Aureispira sp. CCB-E: one gene and its partner. The protein of the gene in region 1 interacts with the protein of each later gene in a pairwise test. Links are inferred from orthologs where the notes say so. Each region holds a gene or a part of one and is shown on either strand. Other genes may lie near its edges. The genes, in order: QP953_RS03300 and groL.

Region 1 (12,399 bases):
TGCCTCGTCAATTATTACGGTATTAAATGTCATTTTCTCGATGTGTCGCCCAACTGCCCCTACCAAGGTGCTACAAATGACGTCCGCTTCACGCAAAGTTTTGTCAATAATATAGTCTTCAAGCATCTTGGCTTGATACATTAAATCCTTGGCCTCTCTATAATTGTCTCGGCGATCTTGGCGTTCTTTGGCACCAAACTTTCGTTTAAATTTCTCCGCATCTCTTCGCATTTTAGCAGCTTCAATCTTCATTTTTTTGACCTCTTGTATTTCAGGAAGCCGTTGAAGAATACCTTCCATTGTGTGTTCTAAGAGGCTTTCATCAACTCTAGAGATATTACCAATACGAACGACATTTAGCCCTACGCTGGCTAATTTTTCGGTTAACAAATCAGTAGCTGAATTAGAAGGGGCGCAAACTAAAATAGGCGACTCACGTTTGACCAACTGTTGAATGGCCGCAACTAAAGTGGTTGTTTTTCCTGTACCTGGAGGACCATGAATAATGGCAACATCTTCTGCTGCTAAGATCGTTTGCACGGCTGCATTTTGAGAAGCATTTAGTTTGGGTATTTCAAAGGGATGATGCTCTTTGTCAAAACGGGCTGGCTGTTTGCCTAATAAAATCTCTCGCAATTCTGCTAGTCGATCATTCTTGGCTGCTTTTACTGTTTTAACAGCACGCTCCATTTCTTGATAACTGCGTTCATCAAAATTGAGTTGAATACCAATTTTACCACCCAAAACCCAACGAGGCAATTGCGTCCCGTACAAAATAATTTTCATACGATTACCCTTGATAAAATAAATGACTCCTTTTTCCTCTACATTATTATCCAGTACCTTTTCGGAAAAAATACTGACCACTTGTCCAGAGCGGAATTTATGCGCTTTGTCCAAGTGCTTGACTCGTTCTACAATAATAAAAGGATGTTCCCCTAAACTCCATCCTGAGCTTTCAACTTGTACAGGATACCAACAAGCACCTTTTTGAATACGTTGCTGGATGCTCAATTCTCGGAGCAGTTGGTCAAATTGACAGCTTTCCTCTTCTTTTTCTTGTTGTAATAATTGGAGTAAATGATCTAATTCTTCTTGCGTTGTCATAAGATGGTAACGATGCTCTAAAATATAGAGTTTGGTAATAAATCTTTGATATCTAAAAAGCCGAAGTTAAAGAGAAAAGTAGACTTATTGTGCTTGAATAGCTTATTGATTTTTTAGTTTTTGGCTTGTTATGCTTGTAAGGTTACTTGAATATACAAAATGTTAAGATTTAATGTTACTATTTTAGTCATCGTCTTCATTCTTTTACAGAGTTCGTTTATAATTTAGTGATTGAGATATGGTTAGAAATGAAAGATTGGATATGTTTTTTATATCTTTGGACAGCTTTATTCTGATGTTTGCATATAATAACTTGTAAATCTACTCAATTATGATTTTTAGTAGTGTGCTTTTTTTGTTCTCATTTTTACCAGTTACATTAGGGATCTATTATTTGATGCCTAATAAAATAAAGAACCTAATACTGCTAGTAGCTAGTTTAGTGTTCTACACATGGGGAGAAGATAAAATAGTGCTTGTAATGTTATTATCAGCAATAATTGATTTTTCTTGCGGTTTAATAATAGAAGGAGGAAAGAGAAAATTGGGGTTAACAATTTCCATAATTACTAATTTATCTTTTTTGTTTTTTTTCAAGTACTTCAACTTTGCCTTCGAAAATTATAATGCTGCGATTCGTATGTTGGGATTAGATAATGCTACATGGCATAATATTCCTAATATTACATTACCAATAGGCATAAGTTTTTATACTTTTCAAACTTTATCCTATACTATAGATGTGTATAGAGGAACAGTAAAAGCTAATCGAAACTTTATCAATTTTGCTACTTATGTTACTATGTTCCCTCAATTAGTTGCTGGACCAATTGTTCGTTATGTAGATATAAACAAGCAATTGGTATCTAAAAACATTTCCATTGATGATTTTTCGGAAGGGATAGAACGTTTTATAATCGGTTTAGCTAAAAAAGTATTAATAGCTAATACTTTTGCAACTATTGCAGATGGTATTTTTGCTTTAGATGTAGCAACGATTTCTACTCCTTTTGTCTGGTTAGGTATTATTGCATATTCTTTTCAAATTTATTTTGATTTTTCGGGGTACTCTGATATGGCAATTGGGTTAGGTAGAATGTTTGGTTTTAGGTTTTTAGAGAATTTTAATTATCCCTATATATCAAGAAGTATTAAAGAATTTTGGAGGCGTTGGCATATTTCTTTATCATCTTGGTTCCGAGATTATTTGTATATACCCTTAGGAGGAAGTAGAGTAGGGAAAAAGCGGTTATATCTAAATCTTTTTATCGTATTTTTTGTAACAGGTTTGTGGCATGGCGCTAGTTGGAATTTTATAGTGTGGGGTTTATTCCATGGTCTATTTATTGTTATAGAACGTATCGGTCTTGAAGAGAAATTAAGCAAATGTTGGAAGCCATTACAACATTTATATACTTTATTAGTTGTTTTGGTCGGTTGGGTGTTTTTTAGAGCAGAAACCTTATCGAATGCTATTAGTTATATTCAAAGAATGTTTATTCCATCATCAGGGTTGATATCAGTTGATAGTTATATAGATTTTATGTATATAAATAGTCATACTGGTCTGTATTTTATATTAGCAGTTATTTGTTCCACACCGATATATCGTTTTTTTGATGAAAAGTTACAGACATACCAAGGAACCATTATTCGAACAATAGCATTGTTTGCACTATTCGTTCTATCTGTGATTCATTTAGGAGCAGGGTCTTATAATCCATTTATCTACTTTAGATTTTAATAATTATGAAAAAAATAAAAATAGGTAAAATTGTTATATTTTCTCTATTAATTAGCTTACCATTATTACTACAGTTATTAGGTGTAAATTTAAATGTTAGAAATACTGAAAATAGGAAATTGAAAGAGAGTCCAAGATTTACTTTTGAGCAAACAAGAGTGAGTAGAGGGAGCCTTCAAAAAATGTTAGGTGTTTATAGGGATGTTATTTCTTTTAAAAATGCCTATGATCACTATTATAAGGATAATTTTGTCTTCAAGAATCTGTTGTTTAAAAGTTACTATTTTATCCAAAATGATGTGTTTGGAGTAGAACCACTTGCTCACAAAGTAGTTAGAGGTACTAATGGGTGGTTTTTTTTAGGAGATAGTTATTCTGATGTTATTAAAGAATCAAAAGCGATGATATCATTTAATGAGAAAGAATTAGAGCAGATAAAAAAAGGTATGCTAGAAAAAAAAGCATGGTTGGCTAAACGTAATATTGATTTTTATATAGCAGTAGCTCCTAATAAGCATTCTGTTTATGGAAACGAATTACCTATAGTAAAAGGAAATAAGATCACCAAACTAGAGCAAGTAAACAGATTATTAACTTCCGAAGGATTGAATTTTGTAGACTTGTCTGCAAACTTTCCTGACAATAATAAATTTCGTCTATATCATAAAACTAATACGCACTGGAATGATTATGGAGCTTATTGGGCATATAATGTGCTTATTTCTAAAATTGTAGAAAAATATCCTTCCTTGAAAGTTATGAAATTCAACGATTTTAAGGTGAAAACGGAAATTAGTAATCAAGAAGATTTAACAGGGATGTTGGATATCAATGTGGAAGAACAATGTATAATTTTAGAACATCCTAGCGAGATTGCGCAAGAAGTCCCATCAACGCTACCTATTCCTCCTAATATAAAGGATTATGTTTTTCATTATACTTCAACAATTAACTCAATTAAGGTGTTAACATTTAGAGACTCTTTTTTTTCAGCTTTAATGAAATTTACGAAAGAGAGTTTTGGTGAATCTGTATATGTTTGGAGTTTATTCGACAAAAATGTAGTTGAAGCTGAAAAGCCTAATATTGTTATATGGGAGATAGTAGAACGGGACTTAGATCATTTTTTATTGTGATTAGTTCTAACTTTTGTATTAGCAAGGATTGTATACATGTCTAAAATTAAATATTACACTTAAATCAAGAAAAATAAATATAAACAGAGATTAACATACAGAGACGTAAATAAGAGTTTTATAATAGAAAATAAGCATTTTTCTTAGAAAAGTGCAAGTTTTGTTGCAACTTAACAAGTTGATAGGTGGATTGTAATTTATTACATGTATAGAGGCAAGAAATCTATCCACAAATGAAATAAGAAGTTTTATCTAACGAAAATACTAGAACATTGAATTTGTTTTTCCATTTTGGTCGTTATATACTATTTATCAAGAATATGTTTTCTCGACCAGAGAAAGTATCCATGTATTGGAAAGAGACGACCCGACAGATGATCGATATCGGAATTGGGTCATTGGTTATTGTTGGTTTGGTTTCCGTTTTTATTGGCGCTGTAACAGCCATACAGTTTGCTTATCAATTAGGCGGTTCTTCGATTCCTAAATATTACATTGGTTATATTGTGCGGGATATCATGATTATCGAATTAGCACCAACATTTACCTGTTTAGCATTGGCGGGAAAAGTCGGTTCTAATATTGCCGCCGAGTTAGGAGGGATGCGCCAAAAAGAGCAAATTGATGCGCTAGAAGTTATGGGAGTAGATACAACTGCTTATTTGGTCATGCCTAAAATAATAGCTGCGGTTACAGTGATTCCAATGTTGGTGGTATTGTCTGCTTTTATGGGAATGGCTGGAGGTTATGTGGCGTGTACGGTTGGTAATTTAGTATCAGAAGCTGAATTTATGCAGGGGTTAAGAGCATTCTTTGATCCGTATAATATTTGGATGATGGAAATCAAGGCATTGGTTTTTGCCTTTTTATTAACCTCTATCTCTTGTTATCAAGGTTTCTTTGTAACAGGCGGTAGTATTGAGCTAGGGCGAGCAAGTACCAGTGCCGTAGTAATTAGTAATATTCTAATTCTATTGGCAGATTATGTCTTGGCATTGCTCTTAACTTAATCATTAAAATAGGTTTAAAATTTAGATATTTAGCATGATTCGTATTGAAGATATTAAAAAGCAATTTGGTGACCAGAAGGTTTTGAAGGGAGTCTCTACTGTATTTGAGCATGGTAAAACCAATTTGATTATAGGTAAATCGGGTGCAGGAAAAACTGTTATGCTCAAAATTTTGGTGGGATTGATCCAGCCAACCTCTGGAACCGTTTGGTATGGAGATACTAATTTTACGGCACTAACAACCAAACAAAGAAAGGCAATTCGGACAGAAATGGGAATGCTTTTTCAAGGATCTGCTTTGTTTGACTCTATGACTGTAGAAGAAAACGTGCGCTTCCCATTGGATATGTTTACTAAGTTGACTAAAAAAGAAAAACAAAAAAAAGTAGATCAAACGCTTGAACGGGTAGAGTTAAAAGGAAGTAATAATAAATATCCTTCGGAGGTAAGTGGTGGAATGCAGAAGCGTGTTGGTATCGCCCGTGCAATTATATTAGACCCTAAGTATTTGTTCTGTGATGAACCTAACTCTGGTCTAGACCCTACAACCTCAATGAAAATAGATGAACTAATTCGCAATATTACCAAAGAAAACAAAATTACAACTGTGATCAATACACATGATATGAATTCGGTGATGGAAATAGGAGACAATATTAACCTACTGCATCTAGGAGAATTAGCATGGGTAGGAACTCGGCACGAAGTGATGACGAGCGAAAATGAATTATTGCAAGATTTTATATTTGCTTCGCCATTTTTACAGCGATTACGAGATGCTGCCACCAATAAGAATGCATAATTAAAAAAGGCATACCTTAGCTTCTAAAAGGCTTTTAAAGCTTATTTTTTGTATTGTTTCAAGTGTTTTTTTCAAAACGATACCTTTTTCCATTTTGGAAAGGGTTGTTCTTTTTTGGGGTTTTGTTGGAAATTTGTAATCTATAATATATTGATTTTTAGAATCTTGTGCTTTGGGAATGATTTTTTCTTTATTAGAGATAAATCCCCTGTATATTACTAAATATCCCTTACAATGAATACAAAATTTCGGATACTCGTTATATTCTCTCTTGTATTGTCTGTTGTTTTTTCAACAACAAAAATCTACGCCAATACTCCAACGACAACGCCAACTACCTCTGTTTCAGAGGATAAAACAACGCTTCGTTTTATTGTTTATTATAGTGGTGATCTATCTCCCGTATTAAATGACAAAGATAGCTACATGAAGACCTTTATGGATGTGTATAATCTAACATTAATTAGCACATTCAAAATAGATGAGACCAACAGTGGTTTTACCTTGGAGGCAAAAGAAGCACTTGATTTTCCAACCGAAGTCGCTAGAGAAATCTCATTGATTACAAATGTTTTGATGGTAGAAGTAACACGTGTTCCTACCACAAGAGAAAGTTAATCTTTGACCCATTATCGACAATAGCATACTTAATTTCTCGAAAATACTTCTTTTCTAGAGGTAATACTAGATGCTTTTTTTTCATAGAATGCCATGCATTCTATCTAATTCATTTCTCTATTTAGACAGACACTAAAAATTATTCGTCTGTAGGTAATCCAAAGCAATCGTATCATCAAAATTGGCAAAAATCAAAAGTAGAGTGTTTTAGTATGAGAACTTTTGGACGATGACTTCTTTCTAGTAGATAGGATGTAAATGACCTCCAAAAATAAAAGCAATGAAATACTATTTACCAACCTCCCTTTTTTTTCTGTGTATTCTATTTTTTTATAGCTGTGATTCTACGCCTCCGACTAATCCAAGTCCTAAGGAGCTAGGAGTGGTATTTCCAGATGTGTCGTATACTAGCGTTATTGCTTACCATTTTGAAGATTTGGAAGGCAATCCAATTATTAGCAAAGAGGGAATACTAAACCCTACCATCAAAAAAGAAAAGGTATTGTCTGAGGAAGAAATTCAAGTTTTTCTAAAGACAATTAATGATCCTAAAACTTATGGCGGGCTTTATACAAGGTGTTTTAAACCGAGATTAGGGCTTGTGTTTTACAACGAAGATAAAGCAGTTGCTCATATTAGTATCTGTTTTGAATGCTCTCAGCAGATGGCTTTTCCTCAAATAAAAGCTTATGCCAAAGCTCCTCAAGGAGAACATGGTTATAGTGAAGCTGGCTTTCGGAAGTTAACTAGTTTTTGCCATGAATTGGGCTTTGGTCAATGTGGAGAATAAAGAATGGTTATTCTTTACTCCTTGAAAATTAGTTTACTTATAGGTCTATTCTTATAACTTCCCTTTCTCTTTTTCGTATAAATGTCTGCCAAATTGACTTCTACAATATACCTGACAGTAGGAAACAAAATTTATAATGGATGAAGGACTTTTTTTACACCATATTTCTAATCTGTATATCGATAACCTCTGTACAGGCGCAAAATACAAGCTACAAAAGCTACGAAAACACCCTTGACTCTTTTGCCAAAGCATCGGTAAACAATCTTAGCTTTCAAAATGGGATTTATATTTTTATAGAAAAGCCAGAAAGTGATGAAGATGCTTTATACAAAGGGTTTAGAGTGACACATACTGATGGGGAATACAATGGAGGGTGGGAGATATTAGCTGCAAAAGATATTGTAATCAAAGAGAAAATCCCATTGCATTTTAGAGCTGTTTTATATTTGTTTAAAAATAAACAATATATTGCATTGTATAAAGAGGATTCAAACAACAAGTATTATTTTAGAATCTTTAAAGCTGTTTACTCCTCTCCGCGAAGTACTACCCCATAACAACAGTTTAAATTTTAACAATATGCGCCACCAATTAATTCTATTGTTCTATGGACTTGTTATCATTAGCTCGCTGGTAGGAGCTTATATTTTTATTGGTTATCATACAACCAAACAAACTGATTTTACAACCAAAGAGGGAGTTGTACAAGGTGTCTTAATGATATCTAAGGACGAATATGGGGAAGATGTTGGCTTGCGTTTTAGGTTAGAGGATAGCGATGTAGAATATGTTCTGGCGGGGAAGCTTTTGGAAATTACGCACCCAGATATTCACCAGTTAAAAGAAGGAGATTCTATTCGGGTTTGGGTAAAAACAGTGGCAGCACAGAATTTCTTGGATAAATCTATGGCACATATGAATGCCATTTGGGGGATTCAACGTCTGACAGATGGGCTAATTTTATTGGCTTTGGAGGATGCTATTCATCAACGAAGTGGGCTGCAATATTTGGGTTTTGTCGTGCTATTTATTTTAACAGCGAGTGTTTTTTCTTTCTTTTTTTATCGAAAAGTCAAATTGCATAAAAAGTAACTAAGGATGGAAATAAGAGATTTGAGTAACTGCTCATTAGAAGAAATTGTTTTTGCTATGTTGATGGCGTTTGAGGAGTATTTTTTAAAAATGCCTTCTGATACAACTTATTGGAAACATCGCTATCAGGCGGCTAGAGTAGACTGGACGTGTTCTTTCGGGATGTTTGACCAAGGAGAGTTGATTGCTTTTATTATTAATGGAATTGATGAAAGGGGGACTCATAGAGTGGCGTTTAATACAGGAACAGGGGTGATAAAAAAATACCGTGGTCAGAAAATAGTTGACCAACTGTATGCTTATGCTTTTCCTATCTTGCAACAAAAAGGGGTAACTTGTTGTGCACTGGAAGTTATTCAAGAAAACAGCCGTGCCGTTCGAGTGTATGAACGAATCGGCTTTTCGATTACAAAGGAGTACCTCTGTTTTACAGGAAAATTGGAGGTTTCAAATTATGAAACAACGATCCATAAAATTGATTTTGAAAAAATTACCAATCCACAAGCTAATTGGTATGCTTGGGACAATTCCAATAGAGCAATACAATTGAGTTCAAAGGGCACTTATACCTGTTACGAGGTTTTTTCTTTGGCTAAAGAAAAAATTGGCTTTTTTGTTATCAATGAACAATCTGGAAATTTACCTCAATTTGAGATTTATAAAACGAATCAACAAGAGGATTGGCAACTTCTTTTTGATGGCATCGCTCAAGTAAGTAGAACAATTAGGACTATTAATATTGATGCTAAACGAACGAATATATTGCAAACCTTGCGTTACTTAGGCATGGAGAATAGCATTAACCAATATGAAATGGAGCTAAAAATGAAACCATAGTGATTGCTAGTAATAAAGAGAGAACCAGTATGGTATCTTATTGAAATCATTACTCCGTTATAAAATCGTAGTAGCACCGTAGGTAACTAAGCGAAGCGATCTCATAAAATAATCAACGGAGTATTATGGAATAGTATGTATGGAAAAAATATTAAAGGAAATAAAGCAGTGTGCTGTTTGTAAAGAATATTTAGACTTAGGACCTAATCCAGTAGTAGTAGCAAATCCAAAAAGTAAGATCTTAATAGTCGGACAAGCCCCTGGGAAAAGAGTGCATGAGTCAGGTATTCCGTGGGATGACCCTAGTGGAGTGCAATTGAGAAAGTGGATGGGAGTAGATGAAAGTGTGTTTTATGATGCAACCCGTATCGCTATTGTACCGATGGGGTTTTGTTATCCAGGAAAAGGAAAGACAGGAGATTTACCACCTAGACCAGAATGTGCCCCGTTATGGCATCAGGCACTATTAGAGCACATGCCATCTGTAGAGTTGACCTTGTTAATTGGACAGTATGCGCAGAAATATTATTTGGGAAATGCAAAAAAGAAAAATTTAACGGAAACAGTGAAAAACTACAAGGCATACTTGCCAACTCAAATTCCGTTGCCGCATCCATCTCCTAGAAATCGATTTTGGTTGTCTAAAAATCCTTGGTTTCAAGAATCTGTCGTTCCTGAATTACAAAAAAGAATAAGGATGCACCTTGACCAAGATTGATACGTTCTAGACAAGTTTTATAATTTATTAACAAATGATAGGATTAATAATTGGAATCGTAAGCATTGTAACTTGGTTGATTTGGAGCAATGCTTTTTATCAAGTCAAAGAGGGATTTGCACTTATTCGTTGGGGAATGGGAGGTGATAAGGTTTATTTTAGAGGTAGTTTTTTTGCTTATCCTTTGGTGCATCGAGTGGAGAAAATTAATATCAAAGAACAACGAGTTTTGATTAGTTTGATTGGAGAACAAAGTGTTTTAACACAAGATAATATACGTGTCGAGCTTCAGTTAACATTTTTTGTACAAATTCAACATACGAATTGGGATGTATTACAGGTTGCTAGGACTTACGGAGGTACAGGGGCTGTCGAAAAGGAAACCTTGAAGCAAATATTTGAGTCGACATTTGTCCATGAAATTAAAACGTTAGTCAAACAATACACTTATCAACGCTTGGATAGCACCCCTCAACAATTTTTAAAAGAGCTAAAGTATCAACTTGAAGTAGATTTTGGAGGATACCAACTCAATAGAATCCGAATAGCAGCTCTAAAATACTTGCCTCTAGATGAATACGACATTGATCACAATGCCTTGGATGCAGAGGGATACAAAAATTTGAAAGAATGGTTAAACCAAAACAAAAAAGCTTCTTAACAAAGTTATTAACAGGAATTGGAATGGTCTTTATTTTAATTGCTTGTTCCGAAAATAAAACTACAACGACAGAGGTTGATCCAGTGTTGGACCCCTCTCAAACTATAAAGAAAGATACTCTAAGCAAGTGGGAGCGCTATTTTTTGACTTATCCGTCTTATCGTTGTGATGGATTCGATTTTCCAGTAGGAAAACCAGATGGAAAAGGGTATTATAATGCTCAGCCTTTTCGAAAAAATGACCATTTAGGGGATGATTGGAATGCTGTAGCTGGCGGTGATTCAGATTTAGGAGATCCAATTTATTCGATTGCTAACGGTTATGTGGTATTTGCAAAGGATATTGGTAGTGGTTGGGGGAAAATAGTACGTGTCATGCATCAACTGGATGATACAACATACGTTGAAGCACTTTATGCGCATTGCGATAGTATGTTGGTGCAGTCTAATCAAGGTGTCAAAAGAGGGCAACAAATTGCTACAATTGGAAATGCCAACGGAGCTTATTATGCACATTTGCACCTAGAAATTAGAGATAGTGTAGAGATGGAAGTAGGGGGAGGTTATTCTAGTTATTATAATGGGTATTTAGACCCAACTGAATTTATAAAAGCACACAGACCTTAATAGTTTACTCTGCTAGAAGGGTGTATTTTTGAATAACTCTTAGTAAATGTTTAGGGTCAAAAGGTTTGGTAATATAGTCGTTAACACCAGCTGTTTTTGCTTTTTCCTTCTCATGTGAAGTGGCAGACGCTGTTAGAGCAATAATCGGAATAGTATAATCGTCTTTTCGAATGGCAGCAGTTGCTTCAAAACCGTCCATAACAGGCATTTGCATGTCCATTAGAATAAGGCTAAAGGAATCTTCTTGAAAATAAGAAAGTGCCTCTAGACCATTCCAAGCTATTTCGTAAGCAATACCCCATTTTTTTAAAAAGTGAGTCAATACCAAAACATTGGTTTTGTTATCCTCTACTATAAGTATTTTGGCATCGTCAATATTGTCTTCCGTTGGGCTAGGAATATTTTCAGCAGGTGGCGTTGAACACTCTAAGGTAAAGTAAAAACGTGTTCCTTGATTAGGATTACTCTCAACCTGTATGCGACTGTCCATGAGTTGCAATAATCCCGCAGTAATTGTTAGTCCTAATCCAAGACCATCTGAACTGCGTTTTTTAGTTAAGGGAATAGGATTAAATTCTTGGAAAATTTTATGATGATGATCTACAGGAATTCCAATGCCCGTATCTTTGACTTCAAACAACAAACTTGTTTTATTTTCAGATGATTGAAGGTGTTGAATATTGATCTCTATTGTTCCAGAAGAAGTATATTTTATCGCATTAGAAAGAAGATTGTTGAATACTTGGCGTAGTTTGGGTTCGTCAACTAAGATAGAAGGAGGTATCTTGCCAATTGTATTAATGATAATTTGGTTATTTTTAGATTGAGCTTTTTTTAAGAAATTTCGCTTGATATCTTTGAGCAAATTCAAGATGTTGATACCAGCTAGTTCTAGCTCAATATGTCCCATTTCCAATTTATTAAACTCTAATACATCATTGAGTAAGTTTAACAAATCGTGTGTAGAATTGCTAAGAGCATCAACTAGTTCGGTTTTTTCTTGACTATCATATTGATACTGATTGAGTAAATTTGAAATCCCTAAAATAGCATTCAGAGGAGTTCGAATTTCATGGCTCATAACCGACAGAAAATTAGATTTAACCTCATTGGCTTCTTCGGCTTTTTCCTTTGCTAATTCTAGTTCTTTCTTAGAAGTAATCAGATTAAGATTTTTTTCTTTTAGTGTAGTTTGTCTTTTTCTATCAATGACTTTGAAATAGACAATGGCTGCATTAGACAATAAAATAGTGAT
Region 2 (12,476 bases), 910 kb from region 1 along the record:
CTATTGTAGATGGTGACGTGACACCTAGTGCTGGCGACGATACGGACTTTGGAAACGTTACTGTCGGAGGAAATACAGCGCGAACATTCACTATTTCAAACACAGGTGGTACTGCAGCCTTGGATGTAAGTAGTATTAATTTGAGCGGAGCAAATGCAGGCGATTTTGCAGTGAGCGGTATTACATTGCCAGCCAATATAGCTGCTGGAGCGACTACAACATTTACACTAACATTTACGCCTGGAGCAGCTGGCGTTCGGAATGCAACGGTAACGATTAATAACAATGATGCCGATGAAGGAACGTATGCATACGCTGTTCAAGGTACTGGCGTTGCAAACCCAGAGATAGATATATTAGGAAATGGTTTGTCTATTGTCAATGGAGATATTACACCTAGTGTTGGTGACGATACCGATTTTGGGAGCGTTAATGCTGGTGCAAATACAGTAAGAACATTTACCATTTCTAATGTAGCAGGAACAGGGGTATTGAATGTGTCTAGTATTGTGGTAAGTGGAGCGGATGCAGGGGACTTTGTAATTGGTGGAATTACATTGCCTGCTAGTGTGGCAGCAGGGGCTACAGCTACTTTTACAGCAACATTTACGCCATCAGCAGGTGGGGTGCGAAATGCAACAGTTACTGTCAATAATGATGATGCAGACGAAGGAACATATAGTTTTGCAATACGTGGAACGGGCATATTACCATCCGTTGCAATTACAGAATGGATCGCCGACCCTTTGGCCAATGATTTGACAGATGAGTGGGTAGAGCTGCATAACTTTGGAGCTACTCCAATTGATATTCAGAATTGGGAAATTGAAGATGAAGGCGTAGACGATGATGTTATTACAACGACTAGTTTTATTATTCCCGCAGGAGGTTATGTTATTCTAGCTAGAAATAAAGCAATTTTTGAAGCACAGTGGTTGAATGGTTGCCCTTCTGCGAATGTAATTGAGGTAGCCGGTTTGACTTTAGGAAATGGTGCGGATGAAATTATTATAAAAGACAATAACGATATTGTTATTTGGTCTGTTGCTTATCAAAATGATGATGTAACGGGAATTGCAGCACATTATACCGAAGCACCAACTTTTACGAATAGAATCTGGGGATCTGCTGCTAGTCCAGGAGTAGATCGAACAGGAAATGATCCTGCAACGGGAACATTAGGCTATGAAAATAATAACGCAACAGCCGACCCCAACGTAATGACTTCGACAACAGGAGATATGGGAAGTCCTTTTAATGGTACGTATACACCACCTACAAAAGATCTTGTTCGTGGCGATGTACTAGATTTTGATGGTACCGATGATTTGGTGAGCGTTGCTGATAATGCTTCTCTGGACATAACAGGAGATGTTACGTTTGAAGCATGGGTATTGATAAAAGGAAATGCAGCTACTGGATTCCATACTATTTTGGATAAAACAGAAATAGCTGACAATGCCAACTACAGACCCTACATCAACAGTCCTGCTAACACAATGGGTTTTTATAATGGAACAACTGCCGTTAATGCTTCTGCGGCTATTACTGCCAATGAATGGACGCATGTTTGTTGGGCTTATGACAATGGAACAGGGTTAATGACTTTTTATATGAATGGTGCTTCTGTTTTTACAGCAGCCACTAGTATGGGGGCAACCAATGATGGAATTTTGAGAATAGGTACAGATATTTTAGGACGATTTAGCAATGTCTTATTGGATGAAGTTCGCATATGGAATACTACCCGTACGGCAACAGAAGTTCGTGAAAATATGCACCTAACTTTAGAAGATTGTCCAACGGGCTTGGTGGCTTATTATCAAATGAATGATGGAACAGGTTCAAGTGCTTTGACAGATCATTCTGGAAACTCTAATACTGGTACATTAACAAACATGGACCCTGCGACAGATTGGGTCAATTCAGGAGTTAATATAGGGAATGATGCAGGAAATGTTTCTAACAGTCAAACACTTGCTGTAGGAGCTGGTGTGAGTACGCAAAATTTTGCTACAGCTAATTTGAGCATTGATTTTACAGCACATTCTGTACCAGAGGATTTTACCGTAACTTACCACAGGTTTACCCCCAATGCAACAACAGGTATTGTGGGATCGAATATCATTCAAAACCCAATGTGGACGATAGATAAAGCAACAACTTTTTCTACTCAAACGATGGACTTAACATTTAATTTCCCTGTTGCAACAATTACAACCGTTGATATTTGTCAACTCAATCTTTATAATCGACCAACAGGGAGTGATGGGGCTTGGACATTGGTACGAAAAGCATCAACCGTTAGTGGAACATCAGTTACCTTTAGCGATATTAGTTTGACAGGACAGTTTATGGTTGTAGAGGACAACACAGCTATTCCTGCGGATATTGTTCGGGGCGATGTGCTAGATTTTGATGGAATTGATGATTATGTAGCTATTGGTAATTTAGGAAATGTTACAGATTGGACGATTGAAACGTGGTTCCGTCCAAATGGTCTAAATAATTATGAGAATATATTCCATACCGCTTTTCCTGGAGCAGGAACTTCAGATGATGGCGTAAGGTTAGAGCTTAGTAATAATTTTGCCAATGGATTGCTTTATGTTTCGGTTTCTGGTAATGGTACTTTTAATCCATATACGATTGTACCATTAGGCGGTAATTTACCTGATGAATGGCACCACATTGCTATTGTTGGAGATCAAACGAATGGTAGAGTTATTGTTTATCTAAATGGAATAGAGGTGGTCAATAGTGTCAATGCGAACTGGCCTGCGAGCTTCTCTAACATGGTATTGGGGAGAGGTTTTGACGCTAATAATTTGGACAGAGAATTTTCGGGGCAACTGGATGAAGTTCGTATCTGGACAACGACACGTAGTGCAAATGAAATCCGTGAAAATATGCATTTAACTTTGGATGCTTGTGCAAACGGTTTGTTGACTTATTATCAAATGAATGATGGAGTAGGCTCTGCTACCTTAGCCGATAAAACAGGGAATGGAAATACTGGGACATTAACGAATATGGATCCAGCTACAGATTGGGCAGCATCGGATGTCAATGTTGGAAACGATGCTTTGAGAAGTTCCAATAGCCAAACGATTAACGTTCCTTCGGGAGTAAGTACCCAGACTTTTGTAGCGGCTAATGCTACCATGAGATTCTTTCAGCATTCTGCAACAGAAGAGATCACTGTTACTTATCAAGCGTTTATCCCAAATAGTATTGTAGGGGTGAATGCCACTAATTTGATTCAAAATCCAATGTGGACGGTGAACCGATCGAATAATACTTCTAACTTGGTCGTAGATTATACGTTTAATTTTGCCCCAAATACATTTATTAGTTTGAATCCTGCAAAATATGGTTTGTATTATCGCCCTATGAATTCTGGTGGAGCATGGACTAAAATTGCAGTTGCAAATACTGTAACTAATAATTCGGTAACGTTTGGAAAAATAAGTTTAACAGGACAGTTTATGGTCGTACGGGAGTCCGAAATTCTAGTTTCAGATGTACGTGGTAATATGTACGAGTTTGATGGTACGAATTTTATAGATCACTCTGCTACGGCTACCAACTTGCCAACAGGAAATGCTCCTAGAACAATAGAGGCTTGGATTAAAACTACCCAGTTAGGTTTGGGGAATATTGTTAGTTGGGGAAGAAGAAGCAATAATCAAAGAAATAGTATGGCGGTTCGTGGTAATGTATTGGGCTTTGTAGGAGAACTTAATGATTACAATGGTACGACTGTTATTAATGATGGAGCATGGCATCATGTTGCCATTACTTATGATGGAACAACCATGCGTTTTTATGTAGATGGGGTCTTAGATTTGGCTGTACCAACAGCTACGAACTTAAATACAACCGATCAAAACCTTAGAATTGGAACAATTGCTTTGCCTTCTTCTGGTGAAAATTATCAAGGAAGTATCGACGAAGTACGTATATGGAATGTTGCTCGTACGCAAGAAGAACTTCGTGAAAATCGCCATTTAACCCTAAAAGGTAGTGAAATTGGATTAGTTTCTTATTATCAGTTTAACACAGATGACCCTATAGGAACAGCTGGTGGAGTAAAAGATGGTGTAGGAACAAATGATGGTACAACTGTAAATATGACAGGAGCCTCTTATGTTCCTTCAGAGGTAGCAGTAGCAGGAGGTGCATTTGATCGTATTCTTATTCCAGGACCAGGAGTGTACAATTTGCCGAATACTGATATTACCATACAGTTTGATGCCAATACACCTAATGGAGAGATTGTTGTTTCTCGATTAGAAACTGAAAAACCACATGGCTGGGAAACTATTGGAGGAGATGTCGATGATGAGTATTTTGTGGTGAATAACTATGGTTCTAATGCCTCTTTTGATCCTTTGATTGATTTAACATTTGGTCGAATGAGTTATATTTCTGCGGCTGATGCAGCAGAACCGCAAGGCAATTCACCTTTGCAATTGTTTAAACGTTCAGATAATGCTTTTGGAGCTACTTGGGGAGCTACTCTAGGTGGTGCCAATAATGCAACATCAGGAACGAATGCAAGTGTAAGGTATAATGCTACAAACAATGTCAACTCATTTTCACAACTCGTGATTGCCAATGTTGGTGGAACATCCGATCTACCCGTAGAATTGACAAAGTTTGAGGCAAAACGTCTGAATGCAGATAAGGTGGCATTAAATTGGGTCACAGAGACGGAGATTAATAATCAAGGGTTCTTTATCGAACGTATGTTAGAGACTGAAAGTGAATTCAAATCTGTAACATTTGTAGATGGAAAAGGGCAGACTACTTCTGTTACCAATTATCAGCTTTTGGATGAAAATAGTTTTACAGGGGTGTCTTATTACCGTTTGAGACAAGTAGACTTTGATGGAACAACGACCTACTCACAAATCAAAGCAGTTGAAGGGCGTTCTACTAGAGACGAATACATGGATGTGTCTATATATCCAAATCCTGTACAAAACGAACTACAAGTTCGATTTAATACTTTGCCTATCGGAGTAACATCCGCACAAATCACAATTACAGCAGCGAGTGGCAATGTATTACATAATTTTACAGCAGATATACAGTCGTATCAATTGCTAGAAATTAATGAAGTAGCACAGCTGCCAGCAGGTTTGTACTTACTTTCTATTGAATTTGATAATAAGGAACGTGTAGCTCAAAAGTTTATAAAAGAATAGTTGCATGGCGTAGCTTAGGTTAAGTGAATAAAATAGCAGTACTATCAATTAATTGGTGCTGCTATTTTTTTTAGCCCAAAGAAATGGATTTAGAGCAAAACTTTGGACTGCTTGCATTGTGAAAGCTATGTTTAGAATTAAATGTCAAGATACTTTAATATTGAGCTTCAAATTTTTATAGAAAGATTGAAAAAAAATGGTGAAATTTTAAACCTTTTTTGCTTTTTTAGGTTTATCTTAAATGCGAATAGATTGTAGTGTTTACCCCCAAAACTCTTTGTATTATTCTTCAAACCATAGGTAATGAAAGTAAAAGAATTGAGAGATATTTTATCTAAAATGCCCAAGGATAAATTATTGAATTTGTCTATTGAATTTTATAAACTGATACCTAAAGCACAAAAGGAAGTGATGGCTTTGGATGACTATATAGAGACATCGGGGCGTAAAAAAAACAAGAAACCTATTGTTTCCATCTCTCTCGCAGAATTAGAGCAGCAAATCAATCAATTTATCATTGATGTTCGAAACCAAGATTACCTATATCCCAATAAAACAATTGTTCGGAAAGAACGCTTAGCATGGCGGTCTAAAGTAAAGCGTTGGGGCAAAGCGTTGACAAAGAAAAATAGAACAGAGTTAAACTTTCCTAAACAAGCAGAGTTGTTGACCCAATTGTATCAAATTATTTGTGAATCTTGTGTTTACGAGTATTTTTCTGCTTACGATGCTTTTCAATCTATCGGAGTTAAACAAGTCGTTTTTTATAAGAATATTCTGAAATTACTGCAAAATATAGGAGACGACGAACAGATGCTTAACAAAGGTATTTCTCTAATCATCGAAAATCCCTTAAATACATACACGTTGTATTCTGATTTGATTATTCAGTTTGTTAAGAGCATCAAAACAGAACGGAACTATAAAAAAGCTCTCGAAGTGGCTACTCATTTATTACAAACAAATGGGTTTAATCGAAGTGATAGTCCAATTGAGCAAAAATGGACAGAAGAAGAAGAATACGAACAAGAACAGAGACACAACAACTTGGTAGAATTGATTTATCGTTTGCATGCCAATTTTTCTGATTATTCCAAAGCTATCCAGTTTTATAAAAAACATTATTATTGTCTCAACGATGAGATAAAACTATATGTTTTGGTACGTTTGTTATTTGAAAAGGGAAAGAAAAAATTGATCAAACAAGAAATTGAATTGGCGATCAAACAAGGCATTAAACCGCGTGAAAACCTGCTTAAATTACTGGCGATGATTAATGACGAAAATTTATTACCACAATATTTATAATCGACTATTAAGTTGTAGTAGCAGCGCAGCCAACTATTGAAGTTGTTGATTAGTAGTTTTTTTGTAAACGATAAAGTCTAACAAATGCCCCAATTAATTATACCTGGAGGATCTGGTTTTTTAGGTTTGGAATTAGCACGACATTTTGATGCTAAAGGTTGGGACGTGTGTGTGCTCTCTCGTCAAAAAAAAGCAGCTATAGGACGTATTCAATTTGAACAATGGGATGGAAAGACATTGGGAGATTGGACAAAGGTAATAGATGGAGCTGATGTCGTTGTAAATATGGCTGGTCGGACAGTTAATTGTCGTTACAATGCGCTTAACAGAAAACAGATTTTAGATTCTCGAATAAATTCTACAAGAATTTTAGGAGAAGCCATTGCACAAGCTCAAACAAAACCAAAAGTATGGATTAACTCTAGCTCTGCTACGATTTATGAAGATACGAGAGGGCAGGCACCTGCCAACGATGAGTACAATGGAACGATTGGAACCGATTTTTCTATGAATATCTGTAAGGCTTGGGAAAAAGAGTTTAGAGCAGCACCAGTTGATTCGGTGCGAAGAATTGCACTTCGAACAGCTATTGTTATAGGAAAAGAGCCAGGAGGAGCCATGGAATATTTAATAAATCTTTCCAAGTTCTGGTTAGGAGGAACCCAAGGAGGTGGCAATCAGTTTATTAGTTGGGTGCATCTATATGATTTTAGTCGTGTGGTAGAATTTTTAATTGAACAAGCGCATATTGATGGAGTGATTAATTGTGCTGCCCCAAATCCTGTAACAAACAAGTCCTTCATGAAAGAATTGCGTCAACAGCTGGGGCGTTCGTGGGGACTTCCTATCCCCAAAACGTTGTTGGAGATTGGCGCTGTATTTTTACAAACTCAAACGGAGTTGGTGCTTAAAAGTCGAAAAGTTGTCTCCAAACGTTTAGAAGAAGAAGGATTTCAATTTGAATATCCGACCATTCAAGCTGCATTTAAAGAAATTTGTTCTTAATTTTATTGATAAATATTAAAAGAGTCCAAAGGCGTATTAAAATAATTTTTATCAGATAAGTTTGACGTATCTACAGGCGTTGAGGCATTGAATGTTTCTTCCGCATCTTTATAAAGAAACCACTGCTTTTTTTCACGGTCATATTTGAAGGTAAGGTGTCTAGCCCAACGGTTTTGACTACCTCCATAATGCTGTATAGAGACATATTGTTCATGTGCTATTAAGGCACTAAAAGGATCTCCCATTTGCCCTCCACAGTCAACGCAATAGACAGCTTTGTCATTTCTTGCAATGAGATGGAAGGAACCCGTGGAGTCTGCTGCCAAAAGTAATAAAGGGCGCAATGTTGGTTTGTTGTTGGCATAGTCAGATGTTTCTTCTTCTTTGTTTTTTTTCAAAATAAGAACAGCATCCTCAAATCCATCCGCATTAAAGTCGGTTGTTGCTTGACTAAGGATACTATGATTATCCAAAACAAATGAATCAATAGTCAAAACGACAGGTGTTTTAGTTGCTGTTGGCAATGCTGTAGGAGGGGAAGATGTATTACTCTTGTTATTACAGGAAATAATTAAAATACAGAGTAAAAATAATAAAGGCATATTTGAAGTAATTAAAGATGAAGAAACGAAGTAGAGTTCCTAATTGACTAAGGAAAGAAGGAGTTTAGTGACTTGTTAGTTACTAACTAAAGCCCGCCTAATATCATTAAAGATTTAGGCAGGCTTTGAATTTTTTAAGAGAGCAATTTAAACGATTTGAGAAAAACGTTTGTAAGCATTGGCTAGTTTTATGTCGTATTTATTTTTGGCATAAGCAGGCCCATTGTAACCTTTAGCTAAAGCAGCCCAATTTTTAGACGGACCTTGAACGTGTCTAATTAAGTTGTTATCTTTCAAGAATCCCATTAAACCACCCAATTGATTAATACCAGGTTGGTACATTGCTTCTACAAATGACTCCACATTTGAGTAGCCAGCACTAGCATAATTAAAGCCCATGATTTGGAACTCTCCCCAAGAAGTAGATTTTAGAGCAGCCGTTTTATCAATTTTCTTAGCCAATTCTAGGCGGTCATATTCTCTCTCGTTCCATTTATAGTTTGTTTTTACCCATTTTGGATAAATGATATTCTCGTTGCCTTTTTGGAGAGCAGCAGGATTCTTGCCTGCTTTTTTTAGTTCTCGCCAAAAGATATGCCCTTCAAACAAAATCTTAGGACGTCCATCGGGCAAAAATCCATTCCCCCCAGATTCTACAGCCTGAATTGCTAAGATAACCGCTACCTCAATACCATATTTTTTAGCAACATCATAGATCCCTCCTCTGATACGACCGATGCCTAATAGTGTATTCCATGTTTTGCCATTGGCATCAATGCGGCCATCAGGTTTAGAGCTACCCACAAACTCCTTTTGGAATCGTTTGATAGCACTTACTAGAGGAATATCTACAGTGGTATCCTCTTTTAAGTTGTAATTAAATTTAATCAATAGTTTTCTGACAAGAAGAACATCTTCTGGAAGGTTTGTACCTTTGTGTCCAACAGATTTTTTTATTTTACTGGTAACACTTAATTCTTCTGGAAGTGGAGCATCACCTGTCGTAACAACCATTTTTTCATCATGAGGATTGTCATGAGGAGTTACTTTATTTAATTCTTTCCAAGTAAAACCATTAGGATCAACTCGACCATCAGGATTAGCGACACCTAGTTTAGCTTGAAAAGCTTCAATCGCTTCAATAGTTCCAGGACCAGCATCGCCATCAATATCGAGATGAGCTCCTTTTTCGTGCAATAATTGTTGTACTAATTTCACATCATTAACGTGGTTGTCTCCATTCTTTCCAACAGAGCCTGTTAATGACTTAGCAGAGCCAGAGGTTGTTTGGTCTGGTGGTACGGATTGAGCATTTAACTTTTTCCAAGTAAAACCATTGGGATCAATTCGACCATCAGGTTTTGGGAGACCAATACTTTGTTGAAATTCTTTGATGGCACGGATTGTTTTAAGACCACATTTACCATCTGGTGTTAACTTCAGTAACTGTTGAACGAGGATAACATCGTCCAGTTGATTGGTTCCTTTTTTACCAACTGAAGCTTTAATTTCGGTTGCTTTAGATGCTAGAGCTGTATTGGAATCAGTATCTGTTGTAGTTTCTTCAGAAGGGTTAGAAGTAATTCTCTTACTCAAGTTTTGCCAAGTAATTCCCTTGGGATCAATGCGACCATCTGTTTTTTTGAAACCTAAGCTACGTTGAAATTTTCGTATGGCTAAATTGGTTTTAGGTCCTGCATGTCCATCGGCTTTGATGCCTAATAGTTCTTGTACAAGTTTAACATCATTGTATTCGTTTTTGCCATTTTTACCTACCGAGTTATTAATTGTCTTTCGGGGAGGAGGGGGAGCTGCTTTTTCTAAAACAGGATTCGCTGCAATTAGCTTTTTGGCATAAGGATCATGTTTGGATGTGTCATGGGGGTTGTTGTGAATGGTTAAATACTTTGCAATATCTTTTTGCAATTGACCAAGTTCCTCAATGAAATTCATATTAATAATGGTTTTTATAGTGTGTGTAACAGTAAGTTGGACATAACGGGGATATGCATTGATAGAAAAAATCAAATCAAATTACAATTAATTTTTGAGATATACAAGCAAAAACAATAATGACTAATTAGAAAGAACAACACAATACAAAAAAAAGCCCCTTCAGCAGAGCTGAAAGGGCATATTTTAAATGAATTTCCGAAGAAATCAATTTTACATCATTCCTGGCATTCCACCTGGCATCCCACCTGGCATTCCAGCAGGAGCAGCATTTTCAGAAGGGATATCATTAACAACACACTCTGTCGTTAAAATCAAGCTAGCAATAGAACCTGCATTTTCGATCGCTACACGAGATACTTTAGTAGGATCAATAACACCAGCTTCTTTCAAGTCTTCAAATTTTTCTGTACGAGCATTGAAACCAAAAGAACCTTCTCCTTCACGAACTTTCATGACAACAACAGAACCTTCTAATCCTGCATTGTTAACGATTGTTCTTAGTGGTAATTCTAGAGACATACGTACAATGTTGATACCAGTATTTTCATCATCATTAGCACCACTAAAGCTTTCCAATGTTTTGATGGCACGAACCATCGCAACACCACCACCTGCAACAATACCTTCTTCAACAGCCGCACGAGTAGCATGTAATGCATCGTCTACACGGTCTTTCTTTTCTTTCATCTCTACTTCAGTAGAAGCACCAACATAAAGAACAGCAACACCACCTGACAATTTAGCCAAACGCTCTTGAAGCTTTTCTTTATCGTAATCAGAAGAAGTTGTTTTAATTTGGTTGGTAATCTCTGCAATGCGAGAATCTACTTTTTCTTTTGCACCAATACCATTTACAATAATCGTATTGTCTTTGTCGATTGTGACACGCTCACAGCTTCCTAAGTGCTCCAACTCGACAGCTTCTAAGCTATGTCCTGTTTCTTCTGCAATTAGAGTACCACCTGTTAGGATTGCAATATCTTGAAGCATTGCTTTGCGACGATCACCAAAACCAGGAGCTTTAACAGCAGCTACTTTTAAGCCCAAACGCAAACGGTTAACAACCAATGTGCTCAATGCTTGGCTATCTACATCTTCTGCGATAATCAACAATGGGCGACCTGCTTGATGTGCTTTTTCAAGAACAGGAACAATAGATTGAATGTTAGATATTTTTTTATCGTGAATCAAGATATATGGACTTTCAAATTCTACATCCATTGACTCAGGATTGGTAACAAAGTAAGGAGACAAATAGCCTCTATCGAATTGCATACCAATTACTTTTTCTACATAAGTTTCACGACCTTTTGCCTCTTCTACTGTGATAACACCGTTGATCGTTACAGCTTCCATTGCTTCTGCGATCAATGATCCAATTTCAGCATCACCATTAGCAGAAATAGTAGCTACTTGTTTGATTTTTTCAATATCACTACCAATAATCTCAGAACTTTCTTTTAAGTGCTCGATTACTTTATTGACAGCTTTGTCAATACCACGTTTCAAATCCATTGGGTTGGCACCCGCAGCAACACTTTTTAATCCAGCATTAACAATAGCTTGAGCCAAAACAGTAGCTGTAGTCGTACCGTCTCCTGCCAAATCAGCAGTTTTAGCAGCTACCTCTTTTACCATTTGAGCGCCCATGTTGGCAATAGGATCCTCCAATTCGATTTCTCTAGCAACAGAAACACCATCTTTAGTGATGTGTGGTGCGCCAAAGCTTTTTTGAAGAACAACGTTACGACCTTTAGGTCCCAAAGTTACTTTTACGGCATCTGCAAGAGCATTTACTCCTTCTTGTAATTTGTTGCGAGCGTCTGTGCTGAAGCTAATATTTTTAGCCATTTTTATATGAAGTTTTTTTATTTAAAGAATAATACTTCGTTGATAATTTTGAACTTAAATCAAAATTGTAAAATAAATATCAAATGGATTATCAGTTTTAAGTTTTGGGTGTTAATAATTTAGCTGATAAGCAATTTGATGACGTTATTACGAAGTAATGAAATAATTGAATGTTAAATTATAAAGTGATTCGAGAGGCATTAATCTAGAATCAAAAGGATGTCATCTTCTTTCATAATCAAGAAATCTTCTCCTTGGTGAGAAACCTCTTGACCTGCATATTTGCCATAAAGTACAACATCGTTTACCTTTACAGTCATTGCTCGGTCTTCTTTACCAGGTCCAACAGCTATCACAGTTCCACGTTGTGGCTTTTCTTTAGCAGTATCTGGTATAATGATACCACCTTTAGTTGTTTCTTCTGCTGCTGCAGGTTTTACCAAGACTCTATCATTAATTGGTCTCATAATAAATGTTTTGTTTTATTTAGATTAATAAGATTAAAAGTTATAGCACACTATAATCATGTCTTGTGCCAAGT

The links.
Region 2: the proteins of QP953_RS03300 (region 1) and groL interact in binary tests that used the Escherichia coli proteins (3 or more experiments, as listed by UniProt). The link is inferred for Aureispira sp. CCB-E from one-to-one orthologs.

What each region holds. Positions count from the first base shown.
Region 1 is NZ_CP133671.1:836,366-848,764, forward strand. Bases 4,132-6,915 are described here. They hold QP953_RS03300 (ABC transporter ATP-binding protein), read left to right. Parts: upstream 4,132-5,031; coding sequence 5,032-5,799; downstream 5,800-6,915. Other genes in these bases: QP953_RS03295 (ABC transporter permease), read left to right, coding at 4,308-4,997; QP953_RS03305 (hypothetical protein), read left to right, coding at 6,034-6,417; QP953_RS03310 (hypothetical protein), read left to right, coding at 6,698-6,915. Outside these bases: QP953_RS03280 (AAA domain-containing protein), read right to left, coding at 1-1,107; QP953_RS03285 (MBOAT family O-acyltransferase), read left to right, coding at 1,439-2,851; QP953_RS03290 (alginate O-acetyltransferase AlgX-related protein), read left to right, coding at 2,857-3,987; more of QP953_RS03310, read left to right, coding at 6,916-7,207; QP953_RS03315 (hypothetical protein), read left to right, coding at 7,348-7,767; QP953_RS03320 (hypothetical protein), read left to right, coding at 7,790-8,302; QP953_RS03325 (GNAT family N-acetyltransferase), read left to right, coding at 8,309-9,139; QP953_RS03330 (uracil-DNA glycosylase family protein), read left to right, coding at 9,279-9,857; QP953_RS03335 (SPFH domain-containing protein), read left to right, coding at 9,892-10,518; QP953_RS03340 (M23 family metallopeptidase), read left to right, coding at 10,488-11,144; QP953_RS03345 (response regulator), read right to left, coding at 11,149-12,399. UniProt on the Escherichia coli protein: Part of the ABC transporter complex MlaFEDB, which is involved in a phospholipid transport pathway that maintains lipid asymmetry in the outer membrane by retrograde trafficking of phospholipids from the outer membrane to the inner membrane.
Region 2 is NZ_CP133671.1:1,736,057-1,748,532, forward strand. What follows is about bases 9,616-12,476. They hold groL (chaperonin GroEL), read right to left. Parts: upstream 11,936-12,476; coding sequence 10,295-11,935; downstream 9,616-10,294. Other genes in these bases: QP953_RS06720 (N-acetylmuramidase domain-containing protein), read right to left, coding at 9,616-10,081; groES (co-chaperone GroES), read right to left, coding at 12,136-12,402. In the rest of the region: QP953_RS06700 (LamG-like jellyroll fold domain-containing protein), read left to right, coding at 1-5,213; QP953_RS06705 (hypothetical protein), read left to right, coding at 5,517-6,521; QP953_RS06710 (TIGR01777 family oxidoreductase), read left to right, coding at 6,606-7,526; QP953_RS06715 (hypothetical protein), read right to left, coding at 7,529-8,128; more of QP953_RS06720, read right to left, coding at 8,276-9,615.